DNA from 2 places in the Aquitalea sp. USM4 genome. Region 2 is predicted to be linked to the other one. Evidence: riboswitches for the same ligand, from Rfam matches in the RefSeq annotation. Region 2 holds a riboswitch; the other holds the start of a gene.
The links. Region 2 has a riboswitch for thiamine pyrophosphate ahead of thiC (phosphomethylpyrimidine synthase ThiC). Riboswitches for the same ligand answer to the same signal wherever they lie in the genome.
Positions count from the first base shown of each region.

Region 1: linked by a shared signal. The riboswitch ahead of DKK66_RS13515 (thiamine ABC transporter substrate binding subunit) and the one ahead of thiC (phosphomethylpyrimidine synthase ThiC) in region 2 are both predicted to bind thiamine pyrophosphate.

Region 1 covers NZ_CP029539.1:2,930,685-2,938,852, forward strand. The annotation lists gene DKK66_RS13500 (DUF1501 domain-containing protein) at 1-1,100, opposite strand, end outside; gene DKK66_RS13505 (DUF1800 family protein) at 1,122-2,564, opposite strand; gene DKK66_RS13510 (hypothetical protein) at 2,673-3,008, opposite strand; TPP riboswitch at 3,188-3,279, shown strand; gene DKK66_RS13515 (thiamine ABC transporter substrate binding subunit) at 3,336-4,343, shown strand; gene DKK66_RS13520 (GNAT family N-acetyltransferase) at 4,343-4,912, shown strand; gene DKK66_RS13525 (iron ABC transporter permease) at 4,909-6,456, shown strand; gene DKK66_RS13530 (ABC transporter ATP-binding protein) at 6,458-7,411, shown strand; gene DKK66_RS13535 (YbaK/EbsC family protein) at 7,420-7,929, opposite strand; gene DKK66_RS20700 (methyl-accepting chemotaxis protein) at 8,032-8,168, opposite strand, start outside.
Region 2 covers NZ_CP029539.1:1,609,709-1,617,876, forward strand. The annotation lists gene ung (uracil-DNA glycosylase) at 1-584, opposite strand, end outside; gene DKK66_RS07625 (rhodanese-like domain-containing protein) at 726-1,055, opposite strand; gene DKK66_RS07630 (protein-L-isoaspartate O-methyltransferase) at 1,052-1,711, opposite strand; TPP riboswitch at 1,830-1,977, shown strand; gene thiC (phosphomethylpyrimidine synthase ThiC) at 2,051-3,961, shown strand; gene DKK66_RS07640 (GNAT family N-acetyltransferase) at 4,320-4,772, shown strand; gene DKK66_RS07645 (EthD family reductase) at 4,832-5,146, shown strand; gene DKK66_RS07650 (winged helix-turn-helix domain-containing protein) at 5,143-6,354, opposite strand; gene DKK66_RS07655 (DUF2789 domain-containing protein) at 6,558-6,791, shown strand; gene DKK66_RS07660 (methyl-accepting chemotaxis protein) at 6,870-8,168, opposite strand, start outside.

The DNA.
Region 1 (8,168 bases), 1.3 Mb from region 2:
TACAGCTGGCGGAAGTCGATGGCGTAGGGCAGGTTGCCGTCGGTCAGCCCGGCCAGCGGGGCGGTCTGGCCGTACAGGCCACCCTTGACGCGTCCACCCAGCAGGAAGTGGCTGTTGGCGGTGCCGTGGTCAGTGCCGCGATTGCCGTTTTCGCGCGGGCGGCGGCCAAATTCGGCATAACTCAATACCAGGGTGTCGTCCCAGCGGCCTTGGGCCTGCATGCGGGCTTTGAGCAGGGCCAGGCCGTCGGCCAGTTCGCCCAGCAGGCGGGCCTGGGTGGGCTGCTGGTTGCCGTGGGTGTCAAAACCGGTAAGGGTGATGCGCGCCACGGCTATACGGGTGCCGTTTTGCAGGATATCAGCCAGGGTGTTGATGGCCTGGGCAAAGCCGCCGACTGCTTTGGGGGGCGCGGTGGGGGCGTCGGCCGGGTTGGCTGGTGGTTTCATCACCGGTTGTTGCAGGGCGCTGGCGGCGGTGCGGATGTCACCTTCCACTTTCAGGATGTGGGACAGCGCGCTGCTGTGCGCGCCGGCTTGCTGGTCCGCTGCCAGCTTGGCCTGCCGGGCAAAGTCTTGCGGATTGTTCAGCACCACGGCGCGGGCACCACCATCCAGCGGGCCCAGGTTCTGGCTGGACAGCACCACGCCATCGGCAGCAAAACCGGGCGGGGTGGGCTGGCTGCGAAACAGGCGGGTGAGCCAGCCTTCGCCCAGATACTGGTTGCTGGCCGAGGCGGTTTCCCAGATTTCGATGGAACGGAAGTGGGACAGATTGGGTTCCGGGTAGCCTACGCCTTGCAGCACGGCCACTTCCTGCTTTTGCCACAGTGGCAGCAGGCTTTGCATGGCCGGGTGCAGGCCCACTTGTTCGCTCAGTTGCAGTACTTGCGGGCGGGCAATGCCGATGCTGGGGCGCAGGCGGTAATAGTCGTCGCTGTTGTAAGGGATGACGGTGTTCAGCCCGTCATTGCCGCCCTTGAGTTCCACCAGTACCAGCAGACGCTGGTAGCCGGCCGGGGCCAGTGCATAGCTGAGATTGGGCAGTACCGATACCAGCAGGCCGGCACTCATGGCTTTGAGAAATTCTCGGCGTTGAAACATGGCAGTGTCCTTGTGGGCGGTTCAGTGCACCTGGTAGGCCGGGTCCAGCAGCAGCGGGGCAATGGCTTGGGCACCATTCATGTCGGCTGGCAGCGGCTGGGCAGGGGGCACGGCCAGCAGCAGGCGTGTGGCATCGGCAGCAGTGTTGACGTGGTAGATGGCGGCCCATTCGTCCGGTTGCAGCTTGATGGGGCGCAGACCGGCCTGCACCAGGCGGCGGATGCGGGCTTCGCGGCCACGTTGTTCGTCCATCTGGCCATCGGCCATGACAAAGCTGTTGCGGATGGGAGCGGCGTCGTGGCTCAGGCGGTCGAGAAACTGTTTGCGGGTGAGCAAGGTGGTGCTGTTGATCCAGCTATCGCCACCGGGCCAGCCCTTGACATTGGGCGGGTTGAACACGTCCTGCCCCAACTGGCGGTTAAGTCCGGCCAGCGCGCGCCAGTCCGGCGGGGTGAGGTCGAAGGTCACCAGCGTGCCCACGGTCAGTTCCACCGGCGATTTCACCAGCTGGCCCTGGCTGTTCCAGAAAGCAGGGCTCAGCAGCATGGCACGCAGCAACGGGCGGATTTCGTAATTGTCGCGGTAGAACAGCGCGGACAGGCGCTGGATGTCGGCCTCGTTCGGAGTGGGGGAAACCAGGTATTTCCACAGCTTGAGGGTGACAAAGCGGGCGGTTTGCGGCTTGCGCAGCAGCATGTCCAGCACGTCGTCGCCATCAAAATTGCCTTGCTGGCCAAAGATGGTCTTGTCGCCGTTGTCATGCAGGTTCGGCCGGTAGACAAACTGGAAGTCCTTGTCCAGCGACCAGCCGGTAAAGGCGCGGGCGGCTTCGCGGATGTCCTGTTCGCTGTAATGGCCTTCGCCCAGGGTGAACAGTTCCATCACCTCGCGGGCAAAGTTTTCATTGGGCTGGCCCTTGCGGTTATTCACCGTGTCCAGGTAGCGCATCATGGCCGGGTCGCGCGCGATGGCGTGCAATAGCTGGCCGAAGTTGCCCACCGCCTGCTTGCGCAGCAAAACATTCTGTTGATATATCAGCTGCGGCACGCCCACCTTGTCCAGGCCGGAAACAAGATGGTTGTGCCAGAACAGGGTCATTTTTTCGGTCAGCGGGCTGGGGCTGATGCGCATTTCTTCCAGCCACCAGCCGCGCAGTTCCAGCGCATGTTCGTTGCGCTCTTTTTGCAGGGCTTTCTTTTCGTCTTCAGTCAGATTGGGTTTGCCCGGTCGTTCAAACGGTTCGTTGACCCAGGCGGGCGGGGCGGTGAGGGCGGTATAGCTGACGTGATCGAGCAGCCGGTCCACCGCCTGCTGGCGACTGAGCGGTGCATACAGGGCAATTTGCGCCGGATTGGCCCCGAAACCGGTACGGGACAGCAAATGACGCGCACCAGCCTCGCCGATGCCGGCCCAGGCTTGCAGCGGCAGCATGGCAAGCAGAAGCAGACGGATGACAATGTTCACGGATGGCCTCGCAGCAAAAACCGGCCCGCAACACGGCCTGGTAGCTGCTGCCAGTGCTGTGGGGGACGGTAAGAATGGGCTGGCGGGCGGCCAGCCCATGGCTGGATTTTACTTGCCGATTTCCTTGCTGACCGTGTTTTCTTCCTGGTTCAGGGTTTTTTGTTCCTGCTTGGTAATGTGGCCGTGGTGCAGGCGGGCATCGGCACGTTCCTGCTGGCGGATGGCGCGGTCTTGCTGGTGCAGTTCGTGTGCTTGTTGCTTGCTGATTTCACCTTCCTTGCGTTCCTGATGGATGCGCTTGTCCTGATTGGCCAGACGGTGGTTCACTTCGGCGCGGCGCGGGTGCTGTTTTTGCCATTCGGTTTCGGCCGATGCGCTGGCGGACAGGCTGGCGAAGGTGACGGCGGACAGGCTGATCAGCATGATGCGGGTAGACAGTTTCATGGTGGTACTCCCTGGGTTATCTGTTGTTGCTGCGGTTGAACAAGCGTGCTGTTGTTGTGAATTCATCATGGCGGGAAAGTGTGTACAATCCATTGTTTGTTGGCGGCAGGGTGTTAATTTTCGTGAAAAACGGGTAACGCCTTGTAAGCGGACATGTCGGCAGGTATCTGAAGGATGCCGCCAATCACCAGGGGTGCCCCGCGCGGGCTGAGAAACACCCTAGAACCTGAACTGGATAATGCCAGCGGAGGGAGCGTGATGCAGAAGGCCAACCCGTCTGTTGTTTCGCTTGCTCCTGCGATTGCGCTTTGTCGCACGGAGAATGTCATGCAATTGTTCAAAACCACCACCTTGCTGGCCGCACTGCTGGCCGCAGGACTGTCCCACGCTGCCGAGTTGCGCGTACTCACCCATAGTTCTTTTGCCGTGGCCAAGCCGCTGCTGGCCGAGTTCGAGAAGCAGAACGGCGTCAAGCTGAGCATCATCAAGGCGGGGGATGCCGGGGAGATGGTCAACAAGCTGATCCTGACCCGCGCCAACCCGATTGCCGACGTGGTGTACGGCATCGATAACACCCTGATTGGCAAGGCCGAAACTGCCGGTGTGCTGCTGCCGATGAGCGACAAGGGCGGCGCGGTGTCGCTGCCCGGCGCGGTGAGCATCGATTACGGCTATGTCACGCTCAACTACGACAAAGCCTGGTTTGCCAAAAAGCAGCTGCCGCTGCCCAAAACCCTGGATGACCTGACCCGCCCGGCCTACAAGGACCTGCTGGTGGTGGAAAACCCGGCCACCTCCAGCCCCGGCCTGGCATTCTTGCTGTCCACCATTTCCGCCATGGGCGAAGCCAAGGCCATGGCCTTTTGGGGCAAGCTGCGTGATAACGGGGTGAAGGTGAGCAAGGGCTGGACCGAAGCCTATTACACCGACTTCTCCCGCAATGGCGGTGCCCGCCCCATCGTGGTGAGCTATGCCACCAGCCCGGCGGCGGAAGTGTTCTACAGCAAGGAAAAACTGACGGCCTCGCCGACCGGTAACCTGTTGCTGCCCGGTGCCGTGTTCCAGCAAGTGGAAGGCGCGGCGCTGGTGAAGGGCGGCAAGGAAGCGGCGCTGGCGCGCAAGTTTGTTGAGTTCCTGCGTTCGGACGCGGTGCAGAAGGATATTCCCACCAGCATGTGGATGTACCCGGTACAGCCAGGCATCGCGCTGGACCCGGTATTCCAGCATGCGGAAAAACCGACGGCGCACACCACGCCGGATAGCCGCCAGATTGCCGCCAAGACCACCGCCTGGGTAGGCAAGTGGACCCGCATCGTGTTGAAGTCCGGCCAGTAATGCACACCAGCCCCCCGATTGCCGACATCCTCAGCCCGCGGCTGATCCTGCGTCATCTGACGCCGGACATGCTGCGGGCCTGTATTGATGCGCGCCTGGCCGAGGCGGCCGTGGCACTGGGTAGTGAGGTGCCGCTGGACTGGCTGGAAGAAGCGGCCGTGATGTCGCTCCGGCTGGAGCAGATGGCCAGCGAGCCGGATTACGCGCCGTGGTCGATGCGCGCCATGCTGCTGCGCGAAACCGGCCAGCTGGTAGGGCATATCAATTTCCATACCTGCCCCGGTCATCCTTATCTGGCCGGACGCGGTGATGTGGAGCTGGGCTACACCGTGCTGCCGGCATTCCGTCGTCAGGGCTATGCTACCGAAGCCTTGACCGCCTGTGCCGACTGGGCGGTACACACCGCCGGGGTAAAGCGTTTTGTCTTGTCCATCAGCCCGGACAATCTGCCCTCGCAGCAGCTGGCGGCCCGGCTGGGCTTTCGCTGGCTGGAGCGGGTGGAAGACCCGGAGGACGGCCCGGAAGACGTGCTGGTGGCCGACTGGCCTTTCCAGCAGGACCATGCATGACAGCGCGCCGCCGTACCCTTGCGCTGGCGCTGTTGCCGCTGGCCTTTCTGCTGCTGATGTCCATCCTGCCCTTGCTGCGTTTGCTGCAAGAGGGGCAGGGGCAGTTTTCTGTTGGCCTGCTGGCCGATTCCTACCTGCAATGGCGTATTGTCTGGTCCCTGCTGCAAGCGGCCGCCAGCTGTGTGGCCGCGCTGCTGGTGGGCCTGCCGCTGGCCTGGTGTCTGGCGCGCTATCAGTTTCCGGGACGCCGCCTGACTCTGCGCCTGCTGATGCTGCCCTTTGTCATGCCCACGCTGGTGGCCGGCATGGGCGTGCTGGCGCTGTTCGGCCCGCAAGGCTTGCTGGGTATCAATCTGCAGGACACGCCCTGGCTGCTGCTGTACGGCAATCTGTTTTTCAATCTGCCACTGGTGATTCGTGCCGCGTGTGAAGGCTTGTCGCTGATACCGGCCAGCCGGATTGCCGCTGCGCGCACGCTGGGTGCCACGCCGTGGCGGGTGTTCTGGCGGGTGGAGTGGCCGGCGGTGCGGCCCTGGTTGTGGTCTGCGTTGTGTCTGGTGTTTTTGTATTGCTTCTCCGGTTTTGGTCTGGCGCTGCTGCTGGGCGGACAGCGTTATGCCACGGTGGAGGTGGAAATCTACCAGTTGGTGGCTTACGAGCTGAATCTGGCCGATGCCGGTGCGCTGGCCGTGCTGATGCTGCTGGTGACCGGGCTGATGGCCACGTTGTATGCCTGGCTGGAACGCAGCCTGGCCGCACCGCTGAAAGTGGACCCGCTGCCGCCGCGCCCACCGCAAGGCGCACAATGGCTGCAACTCTTGGCGGCACTGGCGGTGCTGCTGCTGTTTGGCGGCTTGCCGCTGCTGGCCGTGCTGTGGAAGGCGGCCCAGGCCTTGTGGCTGTTGGGGCCGGAAATGCTGGCGGATGAAGATGTGCGTCTGGCCTTGTTCAATTCGGCCCGCTTCAGCGCACTGGCGGTGCTGCTGGCGGCGGGGCTGGGCTGCCTGCATGCGCTGGCCGCGCGCACCAGCCTCGCTTTGCGGGCCTTGGCTTTTCTGCCCTTCATCGTGTCGCCGGTGTGCCTGGCGTTTGGCCTGTTGCTGCTTTATCCGCAATGGACGGCCAGCCTGGCCTTGCTGCTGGCCACCTATGCCTTGCTGGCCTATCCCTTTGTGGCGCGTAGCCTGGCCGGTGCGCTGGACAGCCTGCCGCCGCATTGGCCGCAGGCGGCGCGCAGTCTGGGCGCATCACCGCTGCGAACCTTTACCCGTGTGCTGTGGCCCTTGTTGCAACCGGCTTTCCGCCGGGGCCTGGCCTTTGCTGCGGCCACCGCGCTGGGCGAGTTTGCCGTCACCCTGTTTTTGTCCCGGCCGGAGTGGCTGACGCTCACCACACTGATTTACCAGCGGCTGGGTCGGCCCGGGCCGGATAACGCCGCGCTGGCCATGTTGTTGTCCGCCGTGCTGATGCTGCTGGCCTTGCTGGCGTTTGTGGCGATCGAATGGCCATCGGCCGCCGAGCGCCCATTGAAGAAGGAGTCCTGAGATGCTGCAACTGGATCGTGTTTGCAAGCGCTTTGGCGACAAGCTGGTGGCCGACAGGCTGAGCCTGCAACTGGCCAAGGGCGAGGTACTGGCCTTGCTGGGGCCGTCCGGCGGCGGCAAAAGCACCATGCTGAAGATGATTGCCGGGCTGGAGCCGGTAGATAGCGGCCGCATGCTGTTTGACGGGCAGGACCTGGCTGCCGTGCCGGTGGAGCAGCGTGGCTTTGCGCTGATGTTTCAGGACTTTGCCCTGTTTCCGCATCTGGATGTATTAGGCAATGTCTGTTTCGGCCTGCGTGAGCGCGGCCTGGCACGCGCGGCGGCACAGCAGCAGGCACGTACCTGCTTGCAGCAACTTGGTCTGGCCGGTATGGAAACCCGCAAGGTGTGGACCTTGTCCGGCGGCGAGCAACAGCGCGTGGCACTGGCGCGGGCGCTGGTGACGGCACCACGGCTGCTATTGCTGGACGAACCGTTTTCCAGTCTGGATGCCGACTTGCGCCGCCAGTTGCAGCTGGAATTCCGCCAGCAATTACAGCGCCAGCGCATGCCTGCCATTCTGGTGACCCACGACCGGGAAGAAGCCTTTGCCCTGGCCGACCGCGTGGCCGTGCTCAAGGATGGTCGCATTGTGCAATGCGCCAGCCCGGCGCAACTGCTGGCGGCACCGGCCACGCCCTGGCTGGCGCGCTTCATCGGCTATGAAAACGTGTTGGAGGAGGGGGTGGTGCCGGAGCAGGCCCTGTGCCTGGGCGCGGACCAGCCGCTGGCACAGGTGCAACGCATCATCCAGCTGGCGGACGGCGTGCGGGTGACGGTGGCCAGCAGGGACGGGGAGTTGACGCTGACCCTGTCAGCGCGAGAGCTGGCGCGCTATGGTGCCAACTTGCAGGTAGGTGGCACGCTGGCGGTGGGCATAGACCGCAGCGCCATGCTGCGTTACGCCGTCGCCTGAGCAGCAGCCTAGCTGGTGGCCGTCGCGCTGAGCGTGCTGGCACTGCCGCTATCGGCGCTGGGCTGGCACACATCCACCCAGCGGGCGTCGGTAATCTCGGCCATCAGTGCCGGGGTGATGCGTACCGCGCTGTGAATGGCCCCGGCTGCCGGAAGAACCTCGTCAAAGTCGCGCAGCGAGGCATCCATATATACCGGTAGCGGCTGGGCCAGGCCAAACGGGCAGACACCGCCTACCGGGTGGCCGGTCAGCTCCACCACTTCTTCCACGGCCAGCATCTTGCCCTTGCCGAAGGCTTCCTTGAACTTGCGGTTGTCGATGCGCGCATCGCCACGGGTGACCAGAATGATCACCTCACCGCCATTCAGGCGAAAAGACAGGGTTTTGGCAATGCGCCCCGGCTCCACGCCGTGGGCTTCGGCGGCCAGCGCCACGGTGGCGGTGCTGACTTCCAGCTCGATGATGGGAATATCCAGATTGCGGGCGGCAAAAAAGTCGCGGACGGATTGCAGGCTCATGGGGCAAACGGAGAAGGTTGGGATGGCACATCACACTAAACGCTGACTGGCTGGCTGGCAAGTCGTGCGCGGTGTCATCCCCGCTGGCTTGTCGGCAAGGCTTCAGTGGCTGGCGATCTCTGCCAGCTTGTCGCTGATGTCCTGCGCGGTGGCGGCTTGTTCTTCTGCGGCATTGGCAATTTCGATGACAAAATCGCGCACATGGTTGATTTGATCGACAATGTCAACAATGGCGGCTT
Region 2 (8,168 bases):
AGTACCAGGTGGCGGCCGGTATCAATCCGCTCGGCCTTGGTCTGTGCCCAGTTGCCCCATAGCAAGAATACACAGCCGGGGTTTTGCTGGTTGACCGCATCAATCAGCGCGTCGGTGATGGCCTGCCAGCCCAGCTTGCCGTGGCTGCCTGCCTTGTCCATTTCCACGGTCAGCACGCTGTTGAGCAACAGCACGCCTTGTTCGGCCCAGTGGGTCAGGTCGCCACTGGCCGGCATGCCGCCGCCCAGGTCTGCCACCAGTTCCTTGTAAATATTGCGCAGGCTGGGCGGAATACGTACGCCGGGCGGAACCGAAAAGGACAGGCCCATCGCTTCTCCTGCTCCGTGGTAAGGGTCCTGCCCCAGAATCACCACCTTGATGTCAGCCGGTGCCATGGTGCGCAGGCTGTTGAAAATGAGCGGCTGCGGCGGAAACAGCGTTTTGCCCTGACTGGCTTGCAGTTGCAGTTGCTGGTCGATCTGGCGCAGGCGGGCAAAGATGTCCGGCGTATTGAGGACGGCTTCCCAGGCCGGGTGTACCGGGGCCAGGGCCGGAGCAAGATAGGGGAGGGATTGCTGACTCAAAACGGATTCCATTTTGTCGGTTGATTGCCGGTTTGGATGTGGCAAACGGCGGCCGGTTCCAAAACAAAAGCCATTCCCGCTGGCAGGAATGGCTTGCTTGTGCTGCGATCTGTTGCTGCTGTCTGTACCGGACTGTCCGGCTCAGTAATGCGCCATGCCCGGGTCTACATCATTGGCCCAGGCTTCCACGCCGCCTTGCAGGCTCAGCACCTGTTCGAAACCGGCATTGGCCAGATACAGGCCAACCTGGAAGCTGCGTACGCCATGATGGCAGACGGTGACAATCGGCTGGTCATCCGGCAGTTCGCTCATGCGCAGCGGAATCAGGTTCATCGGGATGTGCAGCGAACCGGCAATGCTGGCCAGCTGCACTTCCCAGTCCTCGCGCACATCCAGCAACAACGGCTGTGCTGCTGTGCTGTCGGCGCGCCAGGCGGCCAGGTCGCGGGCGGAGATTTCGCGAATCATCAGAATACGAAACGTTCAGGCTCGATGGCTTCAGCCTTGGCCAGACGGGAAATACAGGTTTCGAACAGATTGGTTTCGCTGAAGGCGCTCTCGCTGACGCGCTTGATCAGCTTGCAGCTCATGGCCGGCAGGTCACCCACCACCACAATCATGCGGCCACCAACGGCCAGCTGGGCTTTCAGGGTTTCCGGCACCACCGGCAGCGAACCACCCACCACGATCACGTCGAACGGGGCTTGTTCCTTCAGGCCATCCAGGCCGTTGCCTTCCACCAGGGTGACATTGCCGATGCCGGCTTTTTTCAGGTTGGCGGCAGCCGCTTCGCGGGTGGCGGCATTAATCTCGACGCTATATACGTGGCGGCCCAGCTTGGCCAAGAGGGCGGTCAGGTAACCGGCGCCGGTGCCGACTTCCAGAATCTTGTCTTGCGGCTGTACGGCGACATCCTGTGCCAGACGTGCTTCCAGCTTCGGTTGCAGCATCTTGCCGCCATTGGGCAGCGGCAGTTCGGTGTCGACAAAGGCCAGCTGGCGCTTGTCGGCAGCGACGAAATCTTCGCGTTTCACGTGAAACAGCAGGTCCAGAATCTTGGGGTCAAGTACGTCCCACGGACGAATCTGCTGCTCGACCATGTTGAAACGGGCATTTTCAAAATCCATCAGCTTACTCCGAAGGGCTGGCTGCCAGCAGCAGTCAATCGGTATCCCGATAAACCGGCCGCCCGGACAGCGTGTCATGACGATAACTTGCGATTATCCCACATTTACCTTACCTTCACAGCATCGCTAGGGGTCCTGTGCGCTGTGTTGTGGTGTCCATATCCAGTCTGATTGTGGAATGTTGCCGCTTCATGTTGCACGGGTGAGAAATACCCTTGGAACCTGACCCGGTTAATCCCGGCGTAGGGAAGCGTCATCTGCTTGGTTCTCACCCCTTCCTTGCAGCCGGTCTTGCCGGATTTCGCTCCTTGCGCCGTTTCATCGCATGGAGGAAACCCGATGAACGCGCCCACCAAACTCAACGCAGCGATGACGGTAGATACTGCCGCCATCCAGCCGCTGCCCAATTCCCGCAAGATTTACGTGCAAGGCAGCCGTGCCGACATCCGCGTGCCGATGCGCGAAATCAGCCAGAGCGACACTCCCACCCAGTTTGGCGGCGAGCAAAACCCGCCCATCTATGTGTATGACACCAGCGGCATTTATTCCGACCCGGCCGCCAACATCGACATCCAGAGTGGCCTGCCTGCCTTGCGCGCTGCCTGGATTGCCGAACGAGCCGACACCGAGCAGCTGGCTGGCCTGTCCAGTGAATATGGTCGTGCCCGCGAGGCCGACAGCAAGCTGGACGACCTGCGCTTCAACCTGACCCGCAAGCCGCGTCGCGCTTTGCCGGGCAAAAATGTCAGCCAGATGCACTATGCGCGCCAGGGCATCATCACCCCGGAGATGGAATATGTCGCCATCCGCGAAAGCCTGAACCGTAAGGCCTATATCGAGAGCCTGCAAGCGGCGGGTGGCAAGAACGCCAAGCTGCTGGAACTGATGACCCGTCAGCACGCCGGTCACAGCTATGGCGCTGCGCTGCCGGAGGAAATCACCCCGGAATTCGTGCGTCAGGAAGTGGCCTCCGGCCGCGCCATCATTCCGTGCAACATCAACCACCCGGAATCCGAGCCGATGATCATTGGCCGTAACTTTCTGGTGAAAATCAACGGCAATATCGGCAATAGTGCGGTAACGTCGTCGATTTCCGAAGAGGTGGACAAGATGACCTGGGGCATCCGCTGGGGTGCCGACACCATCATGGATTTGTCCACCGGCAAGAACATCCACGAAACTCGCGAGTGGATTCTGCGCAACTCGCCGGTCCCTATCGGCACCGTGCCCATCTATCAGGCGCTGGAAAAGGTGAATGGCAAGGCCGAGGACCTGACCTGGGAAATCTTCAAGGACACGCTGATCGAGCAGGCCGAGCAGGGGGTGGACTACTTCACCATTCACGCCGGTGTGTTGCTGCGCTATGTACCGCTGACTGCCAACCGCATGACCGGCATCGTGTCGCGCGGTGGTTCCATCATGGCCAAGTGGTGTCTGGCGCATCATCAGGAAAACTTCCTGTACACGCACTTTGAAGAAATTTGCGAAATCATGAAGGCCTACGACGTGGCCTTCAGCCTGGGCGACGGCCTGCGTCCGGGCAGCGTGTGGGATGCCAACGATGCCGCCCAGCTGGGGGAACTGAAAACCCTGGGCGAGCTGACGCAGATTGCCTGGCAACACGATGTGCAGGTGATGATCGAAGGCCCCGGCCATGTGCCGATGCAGCTGATCAAGGAAAACATGGACAAGGAACTGGAGTGGTGCCACGAAGCGCCGTTCTACACCCTGGGCCCGCTGACCACCGACATCGCTCCGGGTTACGACCACATCACTTCCGCCATTGGCGCGGCGCAGATCGGCTGGTATGGCACCGCCATGCTGTGCTACGTCACCCAGAAGGAACATCTGGGCCTGCCCAACAAGGATGACGTCAAGGAAGGCATCATCACCTACAAGCTGGCCGCCCATGCCGCCGATCTGGCCAAGGGCCACCCCGGCGCACAGATTCGCGATAACGCCTTGTCCAAGGCGCGTTTCGAATTCCGCTGGGAAGACCAGTTCAATCTGGGCCTGGACCCGGACAAGGCGCGCAGCTTCCACGACGAAACCCTGCCCAAGGACAGTGCCAAGGTGGCGCACTTCTGTTCCATGTGCGGCCCGCATTTCTGCAGCATGAAAATTACCCAGGACGTGCGCGAATTCGCCGCCCAGCAGGGCATCAGCGATGAAGCCGCGCTGCAGAAGGGCATGGAAGTGAAGTCGGTGGAGTTTGTGAAGGGTGGGGCCAAGCTGTACGACAAGATCTGATCCTGTTCATCACCTGACTTATCCACAGGTCTGGAAAAAACGGCAGCTGCGGCTGCCGTTTTTTGTGTCCGGGATTTATCCACAACCATCGGCGATACGCGCAGCCTGCTGCTGGTGTTCAGTCTGCATTGCAAGAAAGAGTCGGGATTGCTGGACTTGCTGGTGTGCAGAATCAAATCCTTTTAATTTCAATATCTTGATGAATTAAGGCTGGCTGTGGATAAATGATAGCTCTGCATCTTGCTGTGGATAAGCAGCTTGCCACTTGGCAAAGTGGTTCCATCCATCTTGTGTTCACTGGCTCTGCCCATGGAGCCATAAGCCGTGCAGCATAATGGCTTATCCACAGGAGAGTGCCATGACCCAAGCCGTTTCCATCCGCCCGCTCGCCGCCGACGATTTTGCTGCCTGGCTGCCCTTGTGGCAGGGCTATCTGGATTTTTATCACAGCAGCCAGAGTAAAGCAGATACCGCCATTACCTGGCAGCGCTTTCTCGATGCGGCGGAACCGATGCAGGCCTGGCTGGCCTGGCAGGGTGAGCGCGCGGTGGGCCTGGTACATACGGTATTGCATCGCAGTAGCTGGACGCCGGGCAATTACTGTTATCTGCAGGATTTGTATGTACAGCCTGATGTGCGCGGCACGGGGGCCGGACGGGCGCTGATCGAGCAGGTGTATGCCTATGCGGCAGATGCCGGCTGCAGCCGGGTGTACTGGCTCACCCATGAAAGCAATGCCACGGCGCGCCAGCTATACGACCGGCTGGCAGAAAACCTGGGCTTCATCCAGTACCGCAAACAGGTGGGCTGAGGCTGGAGTGCCGGCTGCGATGCGATTATGCTGATGGCCTCACCACCAAGGACATGGTCATGATCAACGTCAGCATTCTCTATCCGTATAGCGCAACTGCCCGTTTCGATTTCGACTACTACCTGCAACAGCACATGCCGCTGGCCAGCAAGCTGCTGGCTCCGGCCTTGCTGGACATGCGGGTGGAGAAGGGCATCAGCGGCAGCGAGCCGGGCAGTACTCCCAGTTTCACCGCGCTGTGCCAGTTGCAGTTTGAATCGGTGGAGTCGTTTCTGGGTGCTTTCATGCCAATCGCGGATCAACTGCAGGGCGATATCGCCAATTACACCGATATCACGCCGCAGATCCAGTACAGCGAAATCCTGCTGGGCTAGTTTGTTTCAAGATAAGCGGCCAGTTCACCCGGGCCCTGCTGCAACACCAGCTGTGGTGTGCCATGCCAGGCGGCCAGTTTGTGCAGCATGGCTGCCAGATCGCGGCATAGCTGTGCGGTGGGCCTGATGCCGGGTTCCAGATACAGATTCCTGATTTCAAACACGCCTTGCTGACGGTGGGCCTTGGCATCCATGCGTCCCACCAGCCGGCCACGGTTGAGCAGTGGCAGCACGAAATAGCCAAAGCGGCGCTTGGCGGCCGGGGTATAGCATTCAATGCGGTAATCGAAGCCGAACAATTCGCTGGCCCGCTTGCGGTCCCACACCACCGGGTCAAACGGTGACAGCGCGGCGCTATGGCTGGATTTGAGCTTCCCTGCCGCAGCTTGTTGCAATTCGGCCTGCAGGCTGTGATGGACGAAAACATCGTGCTGCCAGCCTTCGATGCGGGCGGGAATCAGCTCTCCCTCATCCGCCAGCTGGTGTAGCAAAGCGTCGTACTTGCCCCGACGCAGCCGGTAGTAATCCGCCACCCAGCCCGCCTTGACCACACCTAGCGCCCGGCAGCTGTTGCGCACCATGTCGCGCTGTGCTGTGTCCTGGCTTGGCAGGTCGCGCGCATCATCCCAGTCCGGCATCACCCGTTCTGCCACATCGTAAACGCGCTGAAAGCTGCGTCGCTCCTTCACCATCAACTGCCCCAGCGTGAACAGCGCTTCCAGATGGCGTTTTTCCGGCTTCCAGTCCCACCAGCCATCTCCCTTGCCGCCACTGCGTTTGAAATCGGCAGAGCGCACCGGGCCGTGGGTGCGGATTGTCTGCAGCAGAGCGTCAACGGCTGGCTGGTGTTGCTCCAGCCAGCGCTGCGGGTATTTCCAGCCCATTTGCGTTGGGTCCAGCATGCGGTGGCGTAGCAGGCGGTAATCCTCGCCTGGCACAAAGCAGGCTTCGTGCGCCCAGTATTCGAACAGCTTGCCCGCTGCCAGGCAGTCATCCAGCCAGACAGGGTCGTACTGCCCCAAACGGCTGAACAGCACCAGATAAGGGCTGCGCGCCACCACGCTGATGGTATCTATCTGCAGCAAGGCCATGCGGCGGATGGCGGCCAGCACATCGGCAGACGTAGCTTTGCGCCGTGCTGGCTGTAACAGCCCCTGAGCAGCCAGATGCAGAAGTCGTGCCTGGGCGAGTGAAAGATGAAGGGTCATGAGGGGCGGCGTAAGTGGTGGGTGAACACACTATATCAAGGCGGTGCGGGTGATGGGGCCCGTGCTGTTGGTGCTTTGCCATCTGTCGGTAGCAGGCAACAACCCTTGCGCTGCATGGGTGCAGTCTGCATTTGTGCATTGCATGCCGGTGTGAAATGGGGCCATCCTGCACCTCTGCACTGGAGCAAGAGGAAAACAAGATCATGGATACCGGCAAGCATCAGCTGGAACAACTATTCGCCCAGCTTGGGCTGGATAACGACGTCACCGCCATCAAGGTGTTTCTGGCCCGCCACTGGCTGGAGCCAGGCCAGGCATTACCCGAGGCTGCATTCTGGAACCCGGCGCAGGCCGACTTTTTGCGTCAGGCGCTGGCCAGCGACGCCGAATGGGCCGAGGCAGTGGACGAACTGGCGGTATTGCTGAGCCAGAAATAAACCCTTGGCAAGTCAATCAAAGCGGGCAGTGGCCAGACGGCGACTGCCCGCTTTTGCATGCGGCCCGCGGTGTCAGCTTCAGCGGGACAGGGCAAGTTGTACCGCACCGGCTGGTGGCTGCTGCTGACGCAGCGGCTGGCCGGCTTGCGGCAGGGTGAAATAGCTGATGGCGGCTTGCAGTTCGTGTGCCATTTGCTCCATGGCACTCGCAGAACTGGCGGTCTGATTGGCCGCGGTACTGGTTTCTTCCGACATCTGTGCCACTTGCTCCACATTGCTGGCAATGCCGCTACCGGCTGCCTGCTGTTCGGCCAGTGCCACCGAAATGGCACTTACCGACTGCTTGATGCTGTTCACATTGTCGTTGATGCGGCTGACCGTATCCCTTGCCTGACCAGCCTGACGCAGCCCGGCTTCCATGCGTTCCACCGTGGCGTGCACATTGTTGATCACCAGTTCGCTGCTCTCCAGCATTTCGCGGATCATGCTGCTGATTTCGGTGGTGGACTGGCCGGTGCGCTCCGATAGCTTGCGCACTTCGTCGGCCACCACGGCAAAACCACGGCCCTGCTCGCCGGCGCGGGCGGCCTCGATGGCGGCATTGAGCGCCAAGAGGTTGGTCTGGTCTGCCACATCGCGGATCATCGCCACCACATTGGAAATCTTTTGCGAGCGGTCGCCCATCAGGTCGGCCTGTTGCTGCGATTGTTGCGCCAGCTCGGCCACCGACTGGATGGTGCCCAGTGTTTCCACAATCACCTGTTCACCCGCTTCTGCCAGTTCACCGGACATGCGGGCATCCTTGGCCACATCCTGGGAATTGTCGCTGACCGAGCAAATGCTGACCGACAACTGTTCCACCGAGGCGGACATGGACGAGGCGGCCCGGGTTTGCTCTTCGGCACTGACCGCCACCTGTTCGGATGCGCTGGCCAGTTCGCTGGCATGCACGGTGAGCTTGCCGGTGATGCCGTCGATATGGCGCACCAGGCGGATCAGCTCTGTCTGCATGTGGGCCATGGACGTCACGATGCTGCCCTGTCTGGCTTGATCCGTTTGCAGCTTTTCCGCCAGGTTGCCCTGGGCAATGCGGCTGGCCAGCGCCACCACATCACGCGGTTCCCCGCCCAGTTCCCCCAGCAGGCGGCGGATGATGATGGTGGCCACTACTGCACCTGCGACAATGCCACCGAACATCAGCAGCAAGGACAGGATGGAGAACTCGCGGGCGTGTTGTCGGGATTTGGCAAAGTTTTCTGCCGCCACGCGCAGTTGCAGGTCGATCAGCGCATCGATGCGGCTGGAGATGGGGTCGATGGCAGGGTAGAGGCTCTTGTCGACAAATTGCTGCAGTGCGGTCTGGTCGTGGCCTTGCAC